DNA from 4 places in the Viridibacillus sp. KH_047 genome. Region 4 is predicted to be linked to each of the others. Evidence: riboswitches for the same ligand, from Rfam matches in the RefSeq annotation. Region 4 holds a riboswitch; each other region holds the start of a gene.

Region 1 (5,764 bases), 340 kb from region 4:
ATATAGTGAAGAGGTGAAAAGTCCATCCTACATGTTGTTTTAGGCTGCTATAGCAATATAAATATCTATTTCAAAAAACAAAAAAATTAAAGTAAGCTTTTGAAGGAAGGGATTTTAAATAGTATTTTTGAAATAAAAAATATAGTTAATTACAAAAGTATATTCTGTGAAACGAATGGAAAAATAATAAATGCAGGCAGAATAAGTGTGGTAGAGTTTAGTAACAGAAAGTGTAGAATGGCCAATTGAGTTACACACTAAAAAAGCCATCATATTCAGAAAAATTCCAATGGCCAAATGATTATTGTTTATGAATGAGGTTTATGAGGAAGTGAATCAGTAGCTATAAAGAAACGTATCCAAAATACATTAAGATATTTTGGATACGTTCTTTTGTCTCTTTTTTAATAACAAATTTTATTGATTTAGTTGTTTAATGAATTCTCTCATAAATCCTGGTAGATCTGGCCATGCATGTCCGGAAATGAGGTTTCCTTGAACATGGAGAGGGTCTTCAATATAAGTTGCTCCTGCAGCTTCTACATCTGGTTTACATGCGATATAAGCCGTTAATTCCCGACCTTTTAAGTATTGAGAAACAGTTGTTAAAATGAGACTAGCGTGGCAAATTGCTGCAACTGGTTTATTTGCCTCAAAGAAATGAGCGACGATCTTTGGAACATTTTCATTTAATCGAATGTATTCAGGAGCTCTTCCTCCAGGTATAATCAATCCATCATACTCTTCAGGCTGTACATCCTCAAACGCCAAATGAGATTCAATAAGGTATCCTTTACTCTCAGTATAAGTATCCCAACCAATAAAATCATGAACGACCGTTTGTAAGTTTTTCTTCGATGGAGCAGCTATTTGCACATCATAGCCCTCTTCAAGACAACGAAAATACGGATAATAAATCTCCAAAGCTTCAACGGCATCTCCAGCTAACAATAATACTTTCTTTGACATTAGTCATTTCCTCCTCTCAAAAATGGACTTTCGCCTTCACTTATATATTCTGAGTATATTATTGATTCCCTCTATTGCGTGCAATTTATTTATTAATCTAATGGTGCCAGCCACCAATACTACTTAAGTTATTAGTATTAAATTGAATATATTGTTGATATTAAATAATATCACGGATGACTGGCATCAAAAAAAAAATTTGATATAATAAAGTATAGTATTTATTAGGAGGAAATGGATTGTCAGTAGAAATTGGTAGTAAGGTACAAGGTAAGGTTACAGGAATCACGAATTTTGGTGCGTTTGTTGAGTTACCGGATAAGGTGACAGGGCTTGTGCACATTAGTGAAGTTGCAGAAGCTTACGTAAAAGATATTAATGAACATCTTAAAGTTGGGGATCAAGTAGAAGTAAAGGTCCTAAGCGAAAAAGAAGGAAAAATTGCCCTATCTATTAAAAAAGCGATTGATAAACCTGTTGAAAGTACGTCTTCTTATACGAAGCGCCCATATCGTCAGAAGGATAATCGCCAACGAGGTAATTTCCAACCGAAGGAAACCTTTGAAGATAAGATGGCTAAATTCTTAAAATCAAGTGAAGATAACTTATCTACTCTAAAACGCAGCACCGAGTCTAAACGCGGTGGCAGAGGCGGAAGAAGAGGGTAATGATAGATAGCTGAAGAAACGCACATCTTTTAAGATGTGCGTTTTTTTTTATTTTATGGACCATTGTCATCGACACTACTTATACAAGATATCTTATTATGGGGTTTTGTCTTTGTTTTAGTTGAAATTGTATACATAAATATAAGTAGAAACGGACATCTTATCAACTAGGAGGTGAACCCTACTATGTCGATAATCGGTGTAGAGCAATCATTAACGAATGTATCAGAGGCTTTGCTTGCAAAGGGATATGAGATCGTTGAACTGAAACATGAATCAGATGCAACGGGTGTAGATTGTTGTGTCATTACAGGGTTGGACAATAATGCACTGGGCATTCACGATACGTCCATTCAAGGTTCAATCATTGAAGCGGCGGGCCTATCCGCAGATGAAGTCTGTCGGAAAGTAGAAGAAAAACTTAATCTACATTAATAAAACAATGCCAGGTCTAGGATAGAGACCTGGCATTGTTTTATTATGCGGTACCCTAAACTACTTAAATCAATAGAATTAAATAAAGTATATGACTAATTTCAAATCTACGTAATAATAAATATTTAACATGATAAAACTTGGATTGAACAGGTAAATAACACTAAATATTGACAATCTATGGATATACATGTAGATTGATAACAAGTAATTAAAAATATGTAATTTTCTTATTTAGAGAGATGGAGGGACTGGCCCTTTGATATCTCAGCAACAGACTTTTTTTGCACTGTGCTAATTCCAGAAGCGTAACGCTTGAAGATAAGAAGAGTAACAGCTATGAAGCCAATCTCTTCTTTTTTTTAGAAGGGGTTTTTTTATACCCCGAAAAGCTAAGTGAAAAACATAAATTTAACTTCAGAGGGGTTGTCCATTTTGACTAACACAATAACTAAAGCACCATTTCGAGCAGACCATGTAGGGAGCTTTCTTCGTCCACAAGTACTTAAAGATGCAAGAGCACAATATCAACAAGGTCAGATAACTAAAGAAGAATTACGATTAATTGAGGATATAGAAATTGCAAAGCTTGTTGAAAAACAAAAAGAAGTCGGTCTATCTGCTGTCACAGATGGTGAATTTAGAAGAAGATGGTGGCATTTAGACTTTATCAGTGCGATTGAGGGGATTCGTGTTTATGAAAAAGACCTTTCTGGTGCTTTTAATGGGGCGATGAAAAAAGCGGAGGCATACACGGTCGATTCGAAATTAAATTTCCCTAAAGACCATCCATTTTTACAAGACTTTAAGTATTTGAAAAGTATTGCCGGTGAGCATGTTGCGAAAATTACAATCCCAGGGCCTAATATGATTTTTTACTCAGGTGTAGTTGGAAGCGAACCGTATATAAGCAATCCTTCATATGCTTCACTCGATGATGTGGCTAAAGATATTATTAATGTATATCAAGATGCGATTCAAGCTTTTTATGAAGTAGGATGCCGCTATTTACAATTAGATGATACAAGCTGGGGAGCTTTGTTCAGTGATGTTTTTCGAGATAAGATAAAAGAACAGGGATTTGATCCAGATGAATTAGTGAAAAAGTTTGCTGATATTACTGTTGAAGCACTAGCAAATAAACCGGAAGATATGGCGGTTACGATTCATATTTGTCGCGGGAATTTTAAATCTTCTTGGTTATATCAAGGTGCATATGAGCCGATCGCAAAAGAGCTATTTTCACGTGTGAATGTGGATGCCTTTTTCTTAGAATTTGATAATGAACGATCAGGAGATTTTAAACCTTTGCGATTCATTAAAGATCAAAATGTCGTTTTGGGTTTGATTACTTCCAAGACTTCTGAACTCGAGGATGAAGATGAAATTAAAGGAAGAATCGAAGAAGCAACGAAATATGTGAATATCGATCAGCTTTGTTTAAGCCCACAATGTGGCTTTGCCTCTACTGAAGAAGGCAATCTATTAACGGAAGAACAGCAATGGGAAAAATTACGTCATGTTGTACGTATCGCTAAAGACGTTTGGGATAAATAGATTTTATAATAAGGACTAACTACAAAGTCAGCTATCAATGACTATTGCGGGTAGTCCTTTTTACTATTACGGATGTATAAAAACCGCAGTCCCAATCGGAATAATACTTGCTAATTCTTCTACATCTTCATTATGCATGCGAATACAACCATGAGATACGGCTTTACCAATTGAACTTGGATCATTTGTGCCGTGAATTCCATACGTATCTTTTGATAAGCTCATCCACATCGTTCCGAATGGGCCTCCAGGGTTAGGTGCTTTATTAATGATAATAAAATTCCCTACAGGTGTATTGGTTAACATTTTTCCAACCGCAATGGGATATTGCTTTTGTAAAACACCATCTTTATATAATCTAAGCCAACGATTGTTCAGTGAAATATCAATTTGATATGGAATTGTATTAGGATCAGGAAAACCTGGAATAACAATAGGCTGGCCAATATAAAGTACATTTGGATTGATAGATGGGTTCGCGCCAATAATTGCGGATAGCGGTGTGCGATAATCTCTAGAAAGCTGAAACAGTGTTTCACCTTGTTTAATCGTATGAATCAGTGTAATCACCTCCAAAGTTGTTACAGTATATTATATGTTTGTTACATATGGGGTTTCATAATGACACATTAACATTCACCAGCTTTTTAGAATGATTAGCAGAAGATGTAAAAACTGCTGCCAACTTAAAAATTGGTCTTTAGTAGGATTAGTGAGAATTTAACTAGTTAAATGCATGCTCCATTAGCTACTTCAAGATTTCCTTAAGGAAGAATCCTCAACAATGACTCATTATTGGGTATCATTATTTCTCTAATTTCATACTATGTTATAAATCAGGCTAAGAATGGAGGGAAGGCTATAGACATTTTAAGTAAGTTTAAGGTTTATCGTGAAGAAGAAAACAGACTAAAGTGGGAAGGTTCGTTTGCAGATTACTTAAACATTGTGAAAGAAAGGCCGGAAGTCGCTCAAACAGCTCATTCACGTGTGTACAATATGATTAAAAGTTCTGGATTAGAAGAAAGAGACGGACAAAAATTATTTAACTTTTTTGGACAAGAAATTTTCGGGCTAGAAACAGCAATTGAGCGATTGGTAGAGGAATACTTTCATCCTGCGGCACGAAGATTGGATGTTCGCAAGCGGATTTTATTATTAATGGGACCCGTAAGTGGAGGGAAATCGACAATTGTGACTTTGCTAAAGCGAGGACTTGAGCAATATTCACGAACGGATGAAGGCGCGATATACGCAATAAAAGGATGTCCAATGCATGAAGACCCACTCCACCTAATTCCACATCATTTGCGCAAAGATTTTTTTGAAGAGTATGGTATACGCATTGAAGGTAATTTATCTCCTTTAAACACGATGAGACTTGAAAAAGAATATGATGGTCTTATTGAAAATGTCATGATTGAACGTATTACATTTTCAGAAGATAAACGTGTGGGAATTGGGACATTTACACCTTCTGATCCGAAATCTCAGGACATTGCCGATTTAACTGGTAGTATTGATTTTTCAACGATTGCGGAATTCGGTTCTGAATCAGATCCTCGTGCCTACCGATTTGATGGGGAACTAAACAAAGCAAACCGAGGCATGATGGAATTTCAAGAAATGCTTAAATTAGATGAAAAGTTTTTGTGGAACTTATTATCATTAACACAAGAAGGCAATTTTAAAGCGGGTAGATTTGCATTAATTAGTGCAGATGAGTTAATTGTTGCCCATACAAACGAAACTGAGTATCGATCTTTTATTTCAAATAAAAAGAACGAGGCACTTCACTCAAGAATTATTGTGATGCCTATTCCATATAATTTAAAAGTAAGTCAGGAAGAACGAATTTACGAGAAAATGATTAATGAAAGTGATATGGCACATGTTCATATTGCCCCTCATGCATTAAAAGTCGCTGCAATCTTTTCCGTATTAACTAGGCTTGAAACACCGAAAAAGCAAAGTATTGACCTTGTGAAAAAGATGCGTATGTATGACGGAGAAAATGTAGAAGGATATAATTCAGTTGATGTAGAGGAATTGAAAAAAGAGTATCCAAATGAAGGTATGAATGGTATTGACCCTCGATATATTATAAATCGAATTTCATCTGCCATTATTCGAAA
Region 2 (5,764 bases), 1.3 Mb from region 4:
TGATATAAAAGAACTCACTAAAACATACTTTTAATTAATTTCTTCACATTCAATATTACGACAGCTTTTTATGCGAACTGCTCCAACCTGTGAATTTAGTGCATAAGTTGTGCATAACTAGACCTATCTGTAGATAACACTTAGTTATCCACATGTTAACAAGATATTACGACGCCACCACGTTATACAGCTATTATGCAAATAGTGTATAGCAATAAAATGGATATTGAATAAATATACATCCCCATTATTTTTTGTGGCCGCCTAGTAATTTTGAGCGTGCAACAGCAGTGCCTGCTTCTGTATAAGAGACTGCACGTAAAAGAGCAGTTGGGCCATAGCGAGAGCGTAGTTGATCCATTGTAGCTCCGAGCTTCCGGCGACGAAAGCGGTCAGTGTCAAACAAACTAAGCTGCATTGAGCGTTCAGATTCAAGCTTTGTAATACTAATGGTAAGCTGGCGTACGGGTCTTTCTTCTATATAGTGTTCATCGAGCAACTGCTGGCAGACCTGATAAATTTTCATCGTTTCATTTGTTGGCTCATCAATTGTGCGTGAACGATGAAAACCTCCACCAAATGCGTTTTTGCTGTAGGAGAGCCCAAGTAAAATGGTACGGCCTATTTTAAATGCTTCACGCGCACGCCTTGCGATGTCTTCACACATCTCCAAAATAACTGCAAGCACTTCTTCCTTTTTGTTATAATCGCGCATTAAAATTTGTCCTTTTCCATAACTGATTTGCCCTTCAATTATTGGTTCACCGAGTTCAGAAAGATCAATTCCCCACGCATGATGATAAAGTTGATTACCCATAATACCAAAACGAGCCTCTAGTGTTTTTAAATCTGCTTTAGCTAAATCTCCTACTGAAAAAATCCCCATATGATTAAGTGAGCGTTCTGTCTGACGCCCAATACCCCACATCTTAGAGAGTGGTGATGTAGGCCATAACTTCTCTTCCACATCCTCATATACCCATTTAGCAAAGCCTGTTTTTTTCGCTTCTAAATCAAGCGCTAGCTTTGATAGCAACATATTAGGCCCCATGCCGACGGCACTTGGAATTCCAAACTGGTTATAAATATCTCGCTGTATCTTCTGCGCGGTTTGTTCAACTGGTCCCCATAATTTTTCTGTTCCTGTTAAATCAACGAAGCTTTCATCAACACTATAAATATGGATAGCTTCCTTTGGGACATAGCTATTGAGTAGGCGTGTAATTTCCATTGAAACGCGGATGAAAAAGTCCATTTTAGGTTCAAATAGGCGAATATCCGGATGCTTCGGAATTTCATAGAGGCGTGTGCCAGTTTTTACTTGGAAACGTTTTTTCATCATCGGCGATGCCGCTAGCACGATACTTCCCTTTTGATTGAAGTTACCAACTACCGCAATTGGCGTCTTCATCACATCTAAATGCTCCAACGTTGCAATACAACTCGCATAGAAACACCGCATATCGATACACATAATTGATCGCCTTGGCATGTTTTCGTACATACACCTATCCTCCAATAGAGAACGTTTGTTCTTATTTTAAATTGAGATAAGTGAGATGGCAAGTGGGAATATCCGGTATTGTGGATGAGTAGTGGATTTAAGTTTTATTAGGAGGACTTCATAATAAAAAAAGACTACTGCACACTTTTAAGTGTGCAGTAGTCCCTGTAGATAAATGCTCGAAACATTGAGGTTCCAGCGCTTGTCGAGTCTAAACGGACCACTTCAGCATTTACTTCAGATATCCAGCTTCAGTGGCCAGACTCTCGAGGTCACTTCCACCTTCTCCGTTGAAAACTGAAAGTACGTTTTCAATTCGAAGGTTCCAGCGCTTGTCGAGTCTAAACGGACCACTTCAGCATTTACTTCATCCAGTCAGGTTTGCCGAAGCCTTTGAATTCTTCATCAATGATTTTTTCGAATCCTTCTGATTTAACGATTTCTAAGATGTCTTTTGCTAGTTGTGAATCTTTGTTTTCTTCCTTAACCGCAATAACATTACGGAATTTATCAGGCATGTTTTCTAAGAATAGTGCATCTTGTAGTTTCAGTCCTGCTGCAAGCGCGAAGTTTCCTGGGACACCAACAAGGTCAGCACTTTCGATTGCACGAGGCAGACCCGCCGCTTCGATTGGTTGGAACACTAAGTTTTTAGGATTTTCAACAACGTCTTTTTCAGATGCTTTTAGTTCTTCGATGTTAGGGTCAATTTTGATAAGACCTTGTTCTTGTAACGTTAATAATGTACGTGCTGCATTTGATGGATCGTTAGCAATTGCTACTTTTGCGCCGTCTTTAATGTCATCAATTGATTTAAAATCTTTTGCAAAGAAGCCCATTGGTGCAGTTGGTACGATAATTAGACCAGTTAACTTCATTTTGTTTTGTTCATTAAAGTTTTCAAGATAAATTGAGTGTTGGAAAAGGTTTGCATCAATATCTCCAGAATCTAATGCTTTGTTTGGTTGTACGTAATCACTGAATTCAACCGTTTTTACTTTATAGCCTTTTTTCTCTAATTGTGGGATGATCGCTTTATTTAACATGTCACTATATGGTCCTGCAGTTGCGCCAATTTTAATGTCTTTCGAATCTTTTGGTTTGCTTTCATCTTTGTTACCACATGCAACTAAAGCTGTTGCTAATACGAATAATAACGCTGCTAGTAAAAACTTTTTCATTTTCAATTCTCCCCTTTATCGTTTATCAATTGCTTTTGAAATGGCATCGCCTGAAAGTTGAATAATTTGGACGATAACAATCAAAATGACAACTGTCGCAATCATAATTGTGTTGTCATAGCGGTAATAACCAAAACGAATAGCTAAGTCACCAATTCCGCCACCACCGACAATACCAGCCATTGCGGAATATGCTACTAAACTAATAATCGTCATTGTCACCCCTTGGATAATACCCGATTTCGCTTCAGGTAATAGTACATCTCGTATGATCATCCACGGTGTTGCTCCGACAGCTATTGATGCTTCGATGACGCCTTTATCAACTTCACGCATAGACGTTTCTACAAGTCTCGCAAAGAATGGAATGGCTGCTACAGATAATGAAACACTCGCCGCTATCGGACCAATTGTATCTCCAACTAGTATTTTTGTTAGTGGGAACAACGCTACTAATAGAATGATATACGGAACAGAACGAACTAGATTGACGATAAATCCTAGAATCCCATTAAAAAAACGGTTACGTAAAAATAAACCTTTGCTTGTAACAAATAGAATAATACCGAGTGGTAAACCGATAATTAGTGAAATACTAAGTGAAATACCAATCATCAGTAACGTTTCACCAAATGCTTTCCAAATGTCTGGAAGCATACTAATAAAGTGCTCGAAATCAAATAGCATCGTTAATCACCTCCACAAACGCACCGCGCCCTTCCATATAGGAAATAGCTCTCCCTACATTATCCGGTTGACCTTGTAGCTCCATTAGGAAAATGCCAAGCGGTTTTTCTTGAATATATTCAATTGTGCCATGCAAGAAATTACCACGTACCTCAAAGCTTTGAATCATATCTGAAATGACGCCGTCACCAGCTACATCTCCTTTGAATAGCACTTTCACAATTTCCCCTGTCACACCTTTAAGAATCGTTGGCGGTAATTCAAATGATACAACGCTGCTAATAAATTCTTGTGTTAATGGCTCAACCGGATTTGCAAAAACATCGTAAACTTCTCCTTCTTCAATGACTCTTCCATCTTGCATAATAACCATACGATCACAAATTTCTTTTACAACATCCATTTCATGTGTGATAAGGATAATTGTAATATTCAGCTCACGATTGATTTTTTTTAGTAAGCGTAAAATGGAAACTGTTGTTTTTGGGTCAAGTGCTGATGTTGCTTCATCACAAAGTAGTACGGATGGATTGTTTGCAAGTGCACGAGCAATACCGACACGTTGCTTTTGACCACCACTTAACTGTGCTGGGTAGACGTCGATTTTCTCAGATAAACCGACCATTTCAAGCAATTCTTTTACACGGGCTTTAATCTGCTTCGGTGGTGTAGCCGCTGCTTTTAAAGCAAATTCGATATTTTCGCCAACCGTTTTTTGACTGATTAAGTAAAAGTGCTGGAAGATCATACCGATTTTCAAACGCGCTTTACGAAGTTGTTCGCCTTTTAATTTTGTTAAATCTTGACCATTTACGATGATACTACCACTTGTTGGTCGCTCCAATAAATTGATACAACGTAGCAGCGAGCTTTTTCCTGCACCAGAATAGCCAACAATACCGAAGACTTCACCTTTATCAATTGTCAACGATACGTTGTCTACGCCCGTTACCGTACCCTTTTTGGTTTTATATACTTTTGTAAGATTCTGAATCTCGAGCATATTGTATCCCCTCAAATCTGTTTAAATTATGTAACTTCTATAGAAATACTTGGAATTCACTGTATTAAAAAACGCTTCTTTCGGTTATCTGAAAGAAGCATCGTAAGTGTAAATTGGCGATTTATCTTCCAGAATGTACTCATTCTGTAGGAATTGGCACCTTCCCTTTTTCAGGGGGTTGCCGGACGTCATAGGGCCTATCCCTCAGTCTCTCTAGATAAAGTTCAATATTCATTTGTAAGTTATGAACTAAATATTACTGTGAAATAATGTAGATGTCAAACACTTTTTCGAAACTTTGTATTATTTAGAAATATCTTTATATAATTCAGGGCGACGATCATCATATACCGGGATTCGTTGACGAATTTCATCCACTATAGAGAAGTCGACATCGATAATCGCCATTTCTTCATCTTCTCCACCAGTCCATAACACTTCACCCCAAGGTTCAATAACCATCGATTGACCGTTGAAATTTTGTTTTTTATGGCTAATTCGATTTACTGCAATAACAAAACACTGGCTTTCAATTGCGCGTGCTTGTAATAATGTTTTCCAATGATCAATACGTGGTGTTGGCCATTGTGCAGAAACGAAAATTACTTTCGCTCCGTTCAATGCATGAAGACGTAACCACTCAGGAAAACGAATATCGTAGCATATAACACCAGCCGCTGGAATATCACCTAGCTCAAAGTTATTCTGCTTATCGCCAGCTGATAAATACAAATGCTCGTCCATTAGACGGAAAAGATGCGCTTTGTCATATTCGCTGACAAGCTCCCCTTTATTGTTATATACGTACATCGTATTATAGAATTTTCCATCTTTTTTTGTTGATACCGAGCCACCAACAATATGAATTTGTAATTCTTCTGAAAGCTTTTGTAGAAAATTCTTTGTGCGTTCCCCATTCGGATCTGCAAGGTCTTCTAATTTCTCTAAAGCATAGCTGGAATTCCACATTTCAGGAAGAATTGCGAGTTCCGCCCCCTTATCAGAAGCCTCCCTGATAAACTTTTCGACGTTTGTAAAATTTTTTTCGATGTCCCCGAAGGCAACATTTAACTGTATACATGCAATTTTCATAGCTCCACCACCTGTAGACATTTTCTTAAAAAGGTTATAATATTTCTCTTATTATTGCGACTATTTTATACATACGTCTATTTTATCCACAAAGTAGTTGTTGTGTATAGAGTATTTAGAAGAAAGATTTTGTGGATAACAAGTTATTAAAGAAAATAATTCAAGGGGGTTTGTTCGAAGATGGAATTTTCAACGAGATTACAACAGTTGCCGAAGCAGTTTTTCGCAACTTTAGTACAAAAAGTAGGTGCCGCAGTCGCGGAAGGTAGAGATGTCATCAATTTAGGCCAAGGAAAT
Region 3 (5,764 bases), 1.1 Mb from region 4:
TCCCATTGAATAATAAATGGCAATTGAAGAGAGTCATTTTCTTCTCCAGCGTAAAGTAATTGCCAGCTTATAATACTGCCATCCGGTCGTTTTCTATTCATTGGCACTGGACCATTTACTGATAAACCTTGCTCTTTCAAACGCTCTGCTATACCTTCAATATCCGTTGTGCGAATTGCAAATCTTACGAAACCTTCTGTGAAATCATTATTTACTACTGTTTCAATAAGGCTGTGATGCAAATGCTCTGCCCCAGTTACTAGCTCTCTGTCGTATGTACCAAGGTACTCTATATAACTTAGATCAAAGTAACTAAGTGCATTGTACGTTCCGCGTCCTTCATGTACGCCACCTTCAACAGCATGAATTCCTTGGTTTTGTAATGATTGTATTACTTCTTTTGGTTCCTCTACAAAATGTACTACGTGATCAAAAGATAATGTCATGTTCAAGTCCCCTTATTTAAATAAATAATGTGAAACGATTTTCACAAATGCTTTCTCTATTGTTAATAACGCTCTTTCATCAAAATCGAATTTCGGATGATGATGTGCAAAATGAGTGCGTTCGTCGTCATTCTGTGATCCTGCTTTAAAATAAGTACCTGGCTTTTCATTTAAAAAGTACGCAAAATCCTCTCCACCCATTGACGGTTCAAATTCAATCACCGATTCAGTACCAAATTCCCTTTCAAATAAATCTTTCACAAGAGCAGTTTCAGCCGGATGATTGTATAAAGCTGGATAGCCGTGTAAATAATCAATTTCATATGTGGCATGTGCTGATTCCGTTATGCCTTTGACGATTGAGTAGATTTCTTCTTTTACCTTATTACGAACTTCATCCGTCATTGTGCGAACCGTTCCTTCAATAAGTGCCGAATCTGCAATAATATTAAAAGCACTTCCTGCATGGAATACACCGACTGTCACTACCGCTGCATCAAATGGATTTAAGCGACGACTGACAATTTTCTGCAACGCTCCAACGATTTCGCTACCCACAACAATTGAGTCGATGGATTGTTGTGGTTTCGCACCATGGCCACCTAGTCCTTGAATTTTAATCGCAAATTTATCAACTGCAGCCATTTTAAAACCATCCCCAACAGATACCTTTCCAACTGGTGAACCCGAATCTAAATGCGCGCCAAATACATAATCGACTTCCTTCAATACATCTTCAGCAATCATGAATTTCGCACCACCAGGAGGTTTTTCTTCCGCATGTTGGAAGATAAAAATAATATTACCGTGCAGATGCTCTCTGTAATGGCTTAGCGTTTTTGCTGTCGCAAGTAATGCGGCCGTATGTCCATCGTGACCACAAGCATGCATGACACCATCCTTTTGGGATTTATAAGCAACTTCTTTTAAGTCTGTAATAGGTAATGCATCAAAATCAGCTCTTAAAGCGATTGTTTGACCAGCATGATCCCCTTTCAAAATACCGATTAAACCATTTCCGCCTATCCCTTTTTTCACCTCTAAACCGAAGCTCTCAAGTTTTTCTGCAATAAATTTTGCAGTTTCATATTCTTCAAAAGATAACTCTGGATGCTCATGCAAATATCTCCTCCATCCAACAATTTCATCAAATCCTTGATCTATTTCTTCATAAATTGTAGTTAAAAGTTCTTTTTGCGTTATCGCACTCATTCAATATTCCTCCCTCAATTTATACCTTTAATACAAATTGGTTTACTTTGAATTTGAGTTAAATTTTTTTCTTAGAAACTTTGCATTATATGCTCTATAAATTTATTTCATGATATTAAAAAGCCGATTTCTCTATTTCATTTAGAGAAATCGACTTGGTATGTAAGTCTCTCCTCATCTATCAAGCTTTTAATCAACTTGCTGGAAGTAGCACCTTGCTTTAAAAGCGGTTGCTGAGATATCACAGGACCAGTCCCTCCATCTCTCTTGATAAGAAAACCTATTGAATTAGTAGTAATTAAAAATCATGTTACGCCAATCTATTAAAAATTGCAATAAATTCCCTGATATTCTCTAAGTCAATATGGCGCTTTCTGATAAAAATAATTTGGTGTTTTACGTTCATTGTCATATGGTTTATGGAATATATGCGTTGTAGCCGGTGATAACGGTGGAATAAGCCATGTCCAATTTCCCGTTACGTCACGCCCTGCAATTTGTTCATTGGATTCGAAGCGTTTGAATTGTTGTGCTGCTGTATGGTGATCAACAATGCTCACTTCATCTTCTTTATACGAGTATAAAACTGCCGCATTTAATTCAACTAATGCACGGTCTTTCCATAAGGAAGAATTTGAAGCTGTATTTAAACCCATTTTTTCTGCGATGGTTGGTAACATATTATATCGATAGTCATCAGCTAAATTACGTGCACCAATTTCCGTTCCCATATACCAGCCATTAAACGGAGCAGCTGCATATGTAATACCACCAATTTCTAATTTCATATTCGAGATCATCGGTACCGCATACCACTTCAGATCAAGTTCCTTAAACCACTCAAATTCGGGGTGTCGGATTGGAACTTCCAATATATACTCAGCTGGAATATCGAATAATTGCGGTTGTCTTTCTCCAACTTGAATAACAAGTGGCAATACATCGAAACGCCCACCTTGTCCTTGCCAGCCAAGTTGCTCACATTTCTTCGTAAACTCCACTGAATCTGGATCTCCCACAATGCCATCTGGCGTTTCATACCCAGCATAGCGGATTAATTGATGATTCCAAACACGTACATTACGTTGAGAGAAAATTGTAATCGTCGGACGGATTCGACCACCATTTGTTGCAAAATCAATATGCTCTAGAAGTCCTTGAAAAATGTCGTGCTCACTTGTTAGTTCGCGCTTATCAAGCACTTGCAACGTTTGCCAAAACAAACGACCAATACATTTATTGCTATTACGCCAACCTACTTGTGCACCAAATTTCAGTTCATCTATTGTATGTTCATAAAATCCATTCTCTTGGATATCATGCTCTACTTCAGCTAAGCGTCTTCCTAATTCCTCTTCAGATCGCTCTGTTTCCGAATAATACAATTTTATAAAATCAATAGCCTCATTCAACATCGCCACAGTTCCTCCTGTTACCACTCGACTTCCTAACTACCATCATAGAAGAATTGATTTCCATTAGACAAGGTATAAGACTTAAATAATGTGGTGTTTTTGTGGCAACTGCCATTTTTGGCATAAAAAGAATGATTAAAGGTTTTGTAAATCAAAAAAACCAACATATTTAATACATAATAAAGGGACTATTAATGGTATAAAACCAATTAATAGTCCTCTTTTCACTATGCTTTTTTAGTTCTTCTGTTAAACAATATCGATAATCCGAGTAGGATAACTGCTCCCCCTACAAGCAGTGTCCATAATTGATACTCTGAACCTGTTTGAGATAGTGAACTACTTTCATTAGCACCCTTGATATCGCTTGGTTTATTTGAACCTTTCAATTCAACTGTTGTTTCTGGACCATTTGGTTATTGTTATTCTAGACACCTTTTAATAAATAACTTATTTTACCAACTTATAAACTCGTTTAACAAAAAAAACTTATATTATTAAATATTACATTTTTTCTATGTATTCTATTTCCGAAATTCCTTGTGAGATTACTTCGTAAAATCCCATCACTCTCCACTAATACATTTCATTTCACTCCATTTATTTAACAATCTAATAGAAAAGATACTACTTCATTAGCGCGTAAAAAAACTTGTCGTTGGTCGCTAACTCCCTTCTAGAACTATATAAATTTTAAAGAGTTAGCGATATACATAATACAGATTCTTATAAAAATCCTTCCATTACATAAAACACAAATTGCCTCTACTATATCTGAACCTCAAAATTCCAAAATTCTATAGATTTCAATACCATTAAATTCCGATACTCATCTAGAGTCGGTACCCCATTGTAATTTCAAAAAACTGTCACACTATCTTTGACATAAATTATTTATGATTAAAATATATTAATGGAATAAGGTTCATTCGAAAGAATTCATAATACTGCGCTCATTATTCGAAATAAATATATAAATAGATTTATTGAATCATGTTCCGTTCACCCATAACATTGTTTTCAATTAGCTATACAATAGACAACGAGTTGATAATAATAATCACTCTAATTTACATGTAGTAATCAAATTATGCTTTAAATGAGAAGTATTGATTTGAAATAATTTATTTGCAGGTAGATATCCAATTTAATATAATAAAAACACCCACTAATTCTAGTGTTCTTTTTCAATGTTTTTTCAAACGATTATCACTATATCTGTAGTGCATACAATACATTCAACTTTACCCCCCCAACTAACACTAGTCTTTAAAAGTAATTTTTTGTAATTTTATAGTTCGTACACTTTACACTCTTTTTATAGGATATACTTAAAGATATAAATTCCTTAAAGATAATCATTATAATTTACTTTCAACTAGCAATCTGTTATATTAGTTTTGAAGAGTTCAATTGAGATCAAAATAGGAGGCACAACATTATGACAAATGATAATAATAAAAAGTTAACAACTGCTGCCGGCGCGCCAGTCGTTAGCAATACTAACTCTATGTCTGCAGGTAAACGTGGACCCCTTTTACTGCAAGATGTATGGTTAATCGAAAAATTAGCTAATTTTAACCGTGAAGTTATTCCTGAGCGTCGTATGCATGCTAAAGGTTCAGGTGCATTTGGTACTTTCACAGTAACTCACGATATTACTAAATATACAAAAGCTGCAATCTTCTCTGAAGTAGGTAAAAAAACAGAAATGTTCGCTCGTTTTTCTACTGTAGCAGGTGAACGTGGTGCTGCAGATGCTGAACGTGATATCCGCGGATTCGCATTAAAATTCTACACAGAACAAGGTAACTGGGATTTAGTTGGTAACAACACTCCAGTATTCTTCTTCCGTGATGCAATGCACTTCCCTGACTTAAACCATGCTGTTAAACGTGATCCGCATACTAACATGCGCTCAGCTAATAACAACTGGGACTTCTGGACAAACTTGCCTGAAGCATTGCACCAAGTAACTTATGTTATGGGTGACCGTGGTATCCCAACTGATTACCGTCATATGCACGGTTTCGGTTCACATACGTATTCAATGATCAACGCTGATAACGAACGTGTATATGTGAAATTCCACTTCACTTCACAACAAGGTATTAAAAACTACACAGACCAAGAAGCTGCTGAAGTAGTTGCAAACGACCGTGAATCTTCACAACGTGACCTATTTGAATCAATCAAAAAAGGCGATTTCCCTAAATGGAAAATGTCTATCCAAGTGATGACAGAAGAACAAGCTCGTAACCACCGTTACAATCCATTTGATTTAACAAAAGTATGGTATAAATCAGAGTTCCCATTAATCCCTGTTGGTGAATTCGAATTAAACCGTAACCCAGCTAACTACTTTGCTGATGTAGAACAAGCTTCATTCGCACCATCTAACGTAGTTCCTGGTATTAGCTTCTCACCAGACCGTATGTTACAAGCTCGTTTATTCGCTTATGCAGATGCTGCTCGTTACCGTTTAGGTGTAAACAATACATCTATCCCTGTTAACGCACCAAAATGCCCAGTACACAACTTCCACCGCGACGGACAAATGCGTGTAGATGGCAACTTAGGCAGCACATTGCACTATGAGCCAAACAGCTACGGTGAATGGCAAGAACAACCATCATATAAAGACCCTGCATTAGCACTTGATGGACCAGCAGATATCTATGACTTCCGCGA
Region 4 (5,764 bases):
TACTCATTTTTTCCCTAGTGCAGTCAATCAAAAAATGGTTAAGAGCGCATGCAATTGGATGAAACTCCAAAAGGGGTGAACTTATGCTAGGTTATGTGAAAATAACAGTCGACCTGGATAAAGTAAAAGTTGATGCAAGTTTTGAGGAAATATATCCATTTTGGCCGACTCTTTGCGATGAATTCACAAAAGAGTGTGTAGATGTAGAAATTCAAAGTTGGCAAGAAGAACATGACGTTATTGAAGAGTTAAAAAAAATATCAGATATCTCTAAAGATGAAGGTCTTATAAAAATTCAAAGAATTCCTCTAACAGATGATAATCGTACGTTTTTTAAAAATCATGCAGCTAATAAAGAGGGAAAATTAAAATGGTTCTCTATGCGCTATTATGATGAAAATGGTAATGGCAGAATAGAGGTTAGGGATTACGGCTTTGAGGTGCGCTTTAATAAGGTCACAGGAGCATATTCTGAAGAAGTGATACAACAATTTTCTAATCCTCATACAGAGGCGGTATTTTATGATGATGACGTTGAATAATCAAACAAAAACATTCAGAATGCTCATATCCTGAATGTTTTTTGTTTGATTATTATTTTAGATGCTTGGCCCTGTTTTTTATAGTCAAGCGCTACGATTCTCTTAAGAAAAATGATACCATAACAATGCTTTCGAGAATATTTGTAGAGTAATAGCTAGAATGAAATAAAAAAGCTGATTTAACTCAGAAAAGGACAGGTGTTTTTGAAAAGTTGACTATTTTTAAGATTGTATATTTAGCATTTAAATTAATTTATTTATTAGGAGCAATTGTTTTATGGATTCTATATAAGCGTTATAAAGATAAAGAAGTAGAGGTTCTTACATTTCATCGTATCATTACAATTATATTAATTTTTATTGTTTTGAATATGGTATTAGGGATAATTAATGTGTTTGTGTAATTATTGGCCACTCTAAATAAGTAGCATATTCGAATTATATTCGTCATCATTTTTCTAACTTCAAAAAGTTGATTGGAGCGGAGGTGGCGACTCCCGCAGAAAGAGTCCACCGTAGTGGAAATTAACGGTCTTATCAATTTATATATATTTTAAAATAAAAAAGACCACTCGGAGAGTGGCCTTTTTTGTTATATTGCATGAATTAAGCGATAGGACCGCCGTTTTTCACGATATCTTCTGATACAACACCGAATTTTTTAAAGTTTTCTCGGAACATGCCAGCAAGTGCAGAAGCTTTTTGATCATAAGCTTCTTTATCTTTCCAAGCGTTTCGTGGATTTAATACTTCAGTAGGAACACCTTCAACAGCTACAGGCATTTCTAAACCGAAGATAGCATCTTTTTCAGTAAAGACGTTATTTAGTTTACCGTCAATTGCAGCGCGAACCATTGTACGAGTGTAAGAAAGTTTCATACGGTTACCAACGCCGTACTCGCCACCAGTCCAACCAGTGTTTACTAAGAAAACGTTTACTTCGTGTTCGTCGATTTTGTTACCTAACATCTCAGCGTAAACTGTTGCTGGAAGTGGTAGGAATGGAGAACCGAAGCATGTTGAGAATACTGGTTCAGGTGAAGTAACACCACGTTCAGTACCTGCTAGTTTAGATGTGAAACCACTTAAGAAGTGATACATTGCTTGCTCTTTTGATAACTTGCTGATTGGAGGCAATACGCCAAATGCATCTGCAGTTAAGAAGATGATTGTTTTAGGATGGCCTGCAACAGATGGATCAACAATGTTTTCGATATTTTGGATTGGGTAAGCAACACGAGTATTTTCTGTTAGCGAAACATCATCGTAGTCAGGAATGCGTGTTTCTTCATCTACTACTACGTTTTCTAATACAGTACCAAAACTGATAGCATTGTAGATTTCAGGTTCTTTCTCTTTAGAAAGGTTGATAGTCTTAGCGTAGCAACCGCCTTCGATATTGAATACACCGTTGTCAGACCAACCATGTTCATCATCACCGATTAGTTTACGATCTGCATCTGCAGATAAAGTTGTTTTACCAGTTCCAGATAAACCGAAGAATAATGCTACATCGCCTGCTTCACCAACGTTTGCTGAACAGTGCATTGAAAGAATACCTTGTTGTGGTAATAAGTAATTCATGATACCGAAAATGGATTTTTTCATTTCTCCAGCATATTCAGTTCCGCCAATAAGGATGATACGTTTTTCAAGGGAAACGATAATGAAAGTTTCTGAATCAGTACCGTCTACTGCTGGGTCCGCTTTGAAAGTTGGAGCAGAAACGATTGTGAAGTCAGCTTCATGAGTTTCTAATTCCTCTTCAGTAGGACGAATGAATAATTGATGTGCAAATAGGTTATGCCAAGCGTATTCGTTCACTACACGAATAGCTAAACGAGATGATGGGTCTGCACCTGCAAAACCTTTAAATACAAATAATTCTTCTTTTTCTTTTAAGTAGTTTACTACTTTAGTGTATAATGAGTCGAAGATATCCGACGAAATTGGTCTGTTTACTTTACCCCAATCAATTTTGTCTTTTGAACTGTCTTCTTCAACCATATATTTATCTTTAGGAGAACGACCTGTATATTTTCCTGTGACTGCTCTTACTGCACCATCAACAGTTAGGATTGCCTCACCGCGTGAAGTAGCTTTTTCTGTTAATTGTGGTACTGAAAGTTGTTCAAGAATATTTTCACCTTTCAATAATTCCTTCAGTTCATTCGTAATTTCTACTGAATTCATCGTTTTACGTACCATCCTTTTTATATTATTCCTCTTAATAGAGGGGATTTATAATTCATTTCGGAAATTAGTATAACACATTTAGTTAATTAATCTATACTAATCACCATATAATTTTTTTGAAAGTTGTACTTTTTTTTAGAAATAAAAAAGAGGTTGACAACTTAGCTATAATGTTCTAATATGAGAAATTGAACGGATACTCTTATCCCGAGCTGGTGGAGGGTCAGGCCCTATGAAACCCGGCAACCTGCATTGTGATTTTATGTGATGCGCTGGTGCTCAATCTGATGCAAGGATTTAATCCTTGAACGATAAGAGTGAAAGGTGCTTATGAATTATTCCCTTCCACTCATTAGTAATAATGGGGGGAAGGGTTTTTTTATTTAAAATAGACCAATTCCTAAATTTTTGATAAGTATATGTAATTTATGCGGTTCTATTTATATAGTGGCACTTTCTAGAATCCTCGTGTTAAAGGCAGCAACGGCTTGGCGTTCAATCCTACTGGAAAGAACTAACATGGGTAATGAGTACCGTATCATTTCCGAGGCAATCTCGCAGATAATAGGAGGAAACCAAATGACAAACCGTCGACTGTTTACATCAGAGAGTGTAACAGAAGGACATCCAGATAAAATTTGTGATCAAATTTCGGATGCCATTTTAGATGAAATCGTTTCAAAAGACCCGAATGCACGTGTAGCATGTGAAACTACAGTAACAACTGGTCTTGTATTAGTAGCAGGAGAAATTACAACATCAACTTATGTTGATATTCCTAAAATCGTTCGTGAAACGGTAATGGAAATCGGCTATACACGTGGTAAATATGGCTTTGATGGCGAAAACGTAGCTGTTTTAACGGCAATCGGTGAGCAATCAGCTGATATCGCATTGGGCGTTGACCAAGCACTAGAAGCACGCGAAGGCTCAATGACAGATGAAGATATTGAAGCAATTGGTGCAGGTGACCAAGGTTTAATGTTCGGATACGCATGTAACGAGACACCTGAGTTAATGCCTTTACCTATTAGCTTGGCACATAAATTAGCACGACGTTTAACTGAAGTTCGTAAAACAAAAGAGTTAGATTATTTACGTCCAGATGGTAAAACACAAGTAACAATCGAGTATGATGAAAATAATCGTCCAGTTCGTGTGGATACAATTGTTATTTCAACTCAACATGATCCAGAAGTAACATTAGAGCAAATTAAAGAGGATTTACAAGCACGTGTAATTGCTCCAGTTGTACCTACTGAATTACTAGATGAAAAAACAAAATACTTCATCAACCCAACTGGTCGTTTTGTAATTGGTGGACCAAAAGGTGATGCAGGCTTAACAGGACGCAAAATTATCGTAGATACTTATGGTGGATATGCTCGTCATGGTGGCGGTGCTTTCTCTGGTAAGGATGCGACTAAGGTTGACCGTTCTGCAGCTTATGCAGCACGTTATGTTGCCAAAAATATCGTAGCAGCTGAACTTGCTGAGCGTTGTGAAGTACAATTAGCTTATGCAATTGGTGTTGCACAACCAGTTTCAATTGCAATCGATACTTTCGGTACTGGTAAAGTAAATGAAGCAGATTTAGTTGAATGGGTTCGTGAATTATTTGATTTACGCCCAGCTGGTATTATTAAAATGCTTGATCTACGTCGCCCAATCTATAAACAAACAGCTGCTTATGGTCACTTTGGCCGTACAGATTTGAATGTTCCTTGGGAAGCTACAGATAAAGCTGCCGTTTTAAAAGAAAAAGCGGGACTTTAATTCAATCTAAAAAATCTCAATAACATAAAATATCCCGAGTTACATGTTGATTATTTAAGTAATCATCGTAGCTCGGGATATTTTTTATTTTATATAGAAGAAACTCATAGTAAGAGAATAAAAAAACCTGAGAAATCGTTTGAAAAACGATACTCAGGCATCTTGATTGAATTATTTTTGAAGTGATTTATAATATTGTCCTTTTTCGTAATACTCGTTGACAATACGGTCCATATCTTTTTTATCTTCCTCTGTTAACTCTCTAATAACTTTTGCAGGGCGTCCAAATGCTAATGTGTTTGGAGGGATTTTCTTGCCTTGTGAAACGAGACTGCCGGCACCTATAAATGCACCTTCACCAATTTCAGCACCATCTAGGATAATTGAAGCCATCCCGACAAGAGCGCCTTTTTTTACAGTACAGCTATGTAATGTTACTTGATGTCCAATTGTCACATCGTCTTCTAAGATAAGTGGATAAGCAGGACTTTGATGTAAACAACATAAATCTTGGATATTCACTTTGCGTCCGATAATCGTAGGCGAAACATCTCCGCGAATAACTGTATTGTAAAAAATAGAAGAATCAGGTCCGATAGTAACATCACCAGTGATAATTACGTTATCACCGATAAAAACGGATGGGTCAATAGATGGTTTTTTGTCTCTAAATGGATAAATCATCGAAAAACGCCTCATTTCAAGTTATTATGTATTATTATCGTAACAAAAGGAAGCATTGAATGGAACTGAAATAGTCAGAATACGTTAGAATATATACATAGGAATTTATGAGGTGAGAGAGTAATGTGGAAATGGGAAACGGATGGCCAAGCAAGAGCTGTCGCTGTAATAATACATAGTGCATACGAACATCATCGTCGTTATGCATGGTTAATCGAAAATTTAAGAACATCTGGTATTCATGTTATTTCAGGAGATTTACCTGGACATGGAGAAGAGAGTAGACATAAACGTGTGCATAGTGAAGAGTTTAAAAGTTACGAAACATTTGTTAAACAACTAATGCAAGCAGCTTTAACATATAACTTACCTGTATTTGTAGTGGGACATGGTTTAGGAGCTATTTTAGGAATCCATGTTGTTGAAAAATTCAAGTACGAATGTACAGGTGTGATATTAACGTCACCTTGGATGCATTTAAAACACCAACCATCCAAATTATCAAATGCTTTAACAGGTCTAAGTAAACTGACTGGAAATCTGAAAATCAATCATGAAATCAACAT

Evidence for each region. A riboswitch is a leader RNA that binds a small molecule or an ion and turns the genes downstream of it on or off. The one in region 4 is predicted to bind S-adenosylmethionine.
Region 1: it holds a riboswitch for S-adenosylmethionine, as region 4 does, so the genes downstream of both, AC3IS5_RS02485 (5-methyltetrahydropteroyltriglutamate--homocysteine S-methyltransferase) here and metK (methionine adenosyltransferase) in region 4, are expected to answer to the same signal.
Region 2: it holds a riboswitch for S-adenosylmethionine, as region 4 does, so the genes downstream of both, AC3IS5_RS18570 (methionine ABC transporter ATP-binding protein) here and metK (methionine adenosyltransferase) in region 4, are expected to answer to the same signal.
Region 3: it holds a riboswitch for S-adenosylmethionine, as region 4 does, so the genes downstream of both, AC3IS5_RS19290 (M20 metallopeptidase family protein) here and metK (methionine adenosyltransferase) in region 4, are expected to answer to the same signal.

Annotation. Positions count from the first base shown of each region.
Region 1 is NZ_CM174479.1:491,632-497,395, forward strand. It holds gene AC3IS5_RS02470 (DJ-1/PfpI family protein) at 418-969, opposite strand; gene AC3IS5_RS02475 (S1 domain-containing RNA-binding protein) at 1,209-1,637, shown strand; gene AC3IS5_RS02480 (YkuS family protein) at 1,824-2,072, shown strand; SAM riboswitch class I at 2,300-2,400, shown strand; gene AC3IS5_RS02485 (5-methyltetrahydropteroyltriglutamate--homocysteine S-methyltransferase) at 2,508-3,629, shown strand; gene AC3IS5_RS02490 (L,D-transpeptidase family protein) at 3,696-4,190, opposite strand; gene AC3IS5_RS02495 (PrkA family serine protein kinase) at 4,491-5,764, shown strand, end outside.
Region 2 is NZ_CM174479.1:3,787,152-3,792,915, forward strand. It holds gene AC3IS5_RS18555 (Y-family DNA polymerase) at 248-1,504, opposite strand; gene AC3IS5_RS18560 (MetQ/NlpA family ABC transporter substrate-binding protein) at 1,867-2,685, opposite strand; gene AC3IS5_RS18565 (methionine ABC transporter permease) at 2,701-3,372, opposite strand; gene AC3IS5_RS18570 (methionine ABC transporter ATP-binding protein) at 3,362-4,375, opposite strand; SAM riboswitch class I at 4,494-4,599, opposite strand; gene AC3IS5_RS18575 (carbon-nitrogen family hydrolase) at 4,679-5,467, opposite strand; gene AC3IS5_RS18580 (pyridoxal phosphate-dependent aminotransferase) at 5,648-5,764, shown strand, end outside.
Region 3 is NZ_CM174479.1:3,944,356-3,950,119, forward strand. It holds gene AC3IS5_RS19285 (VOC family protein) at 1-446, opposite strand, end outside; gene AC3IS5_RS19290 (M20 metallopeptidase family protein) at 459-1,658, opposite strand; SAM riboswitch class I at 1,830-1,935, opposite strand; gene AC3IS5_RS19295 (nitric oxide synthase oxygenase) at 2,018-3,073, opposite strand; gene AC3IS5_RS19300 (LPXTG cell wall anchor domain-containing protein) at 3,301-3,462, opposite strand; gene AC3IS5_RS19305 (catalase) at 4,515-5,764, shown strand, end outside.
Region 4 is NZ_CM174479.1:834,337-840,100, forward strand. It holds gene AC3IS5_RS04285 (alpha/beta hydrolase family protein) at 1-79, shown strand, start outside; gene AC3IS5_RS04290 (hypothetical protein) at 84-542, shown strand; gene pckA (phosphoenolpyruvate carboxykinase (ATP)) at 1,149-2,735, opposite strand; SAM riboswitch class I at 2,938-3,056, shown strand; gene metK (methionine adenosyltransferase) at 3,318-4,514, shown strand; gene AC3IS5_RS04305 (gamma carbonic anhydrase) at 4,686-5,198, opposite strand; gene AC3IS5_RS04310 (alpha/beta hydrolase) at 5,322-5,764, shown strand, end outside.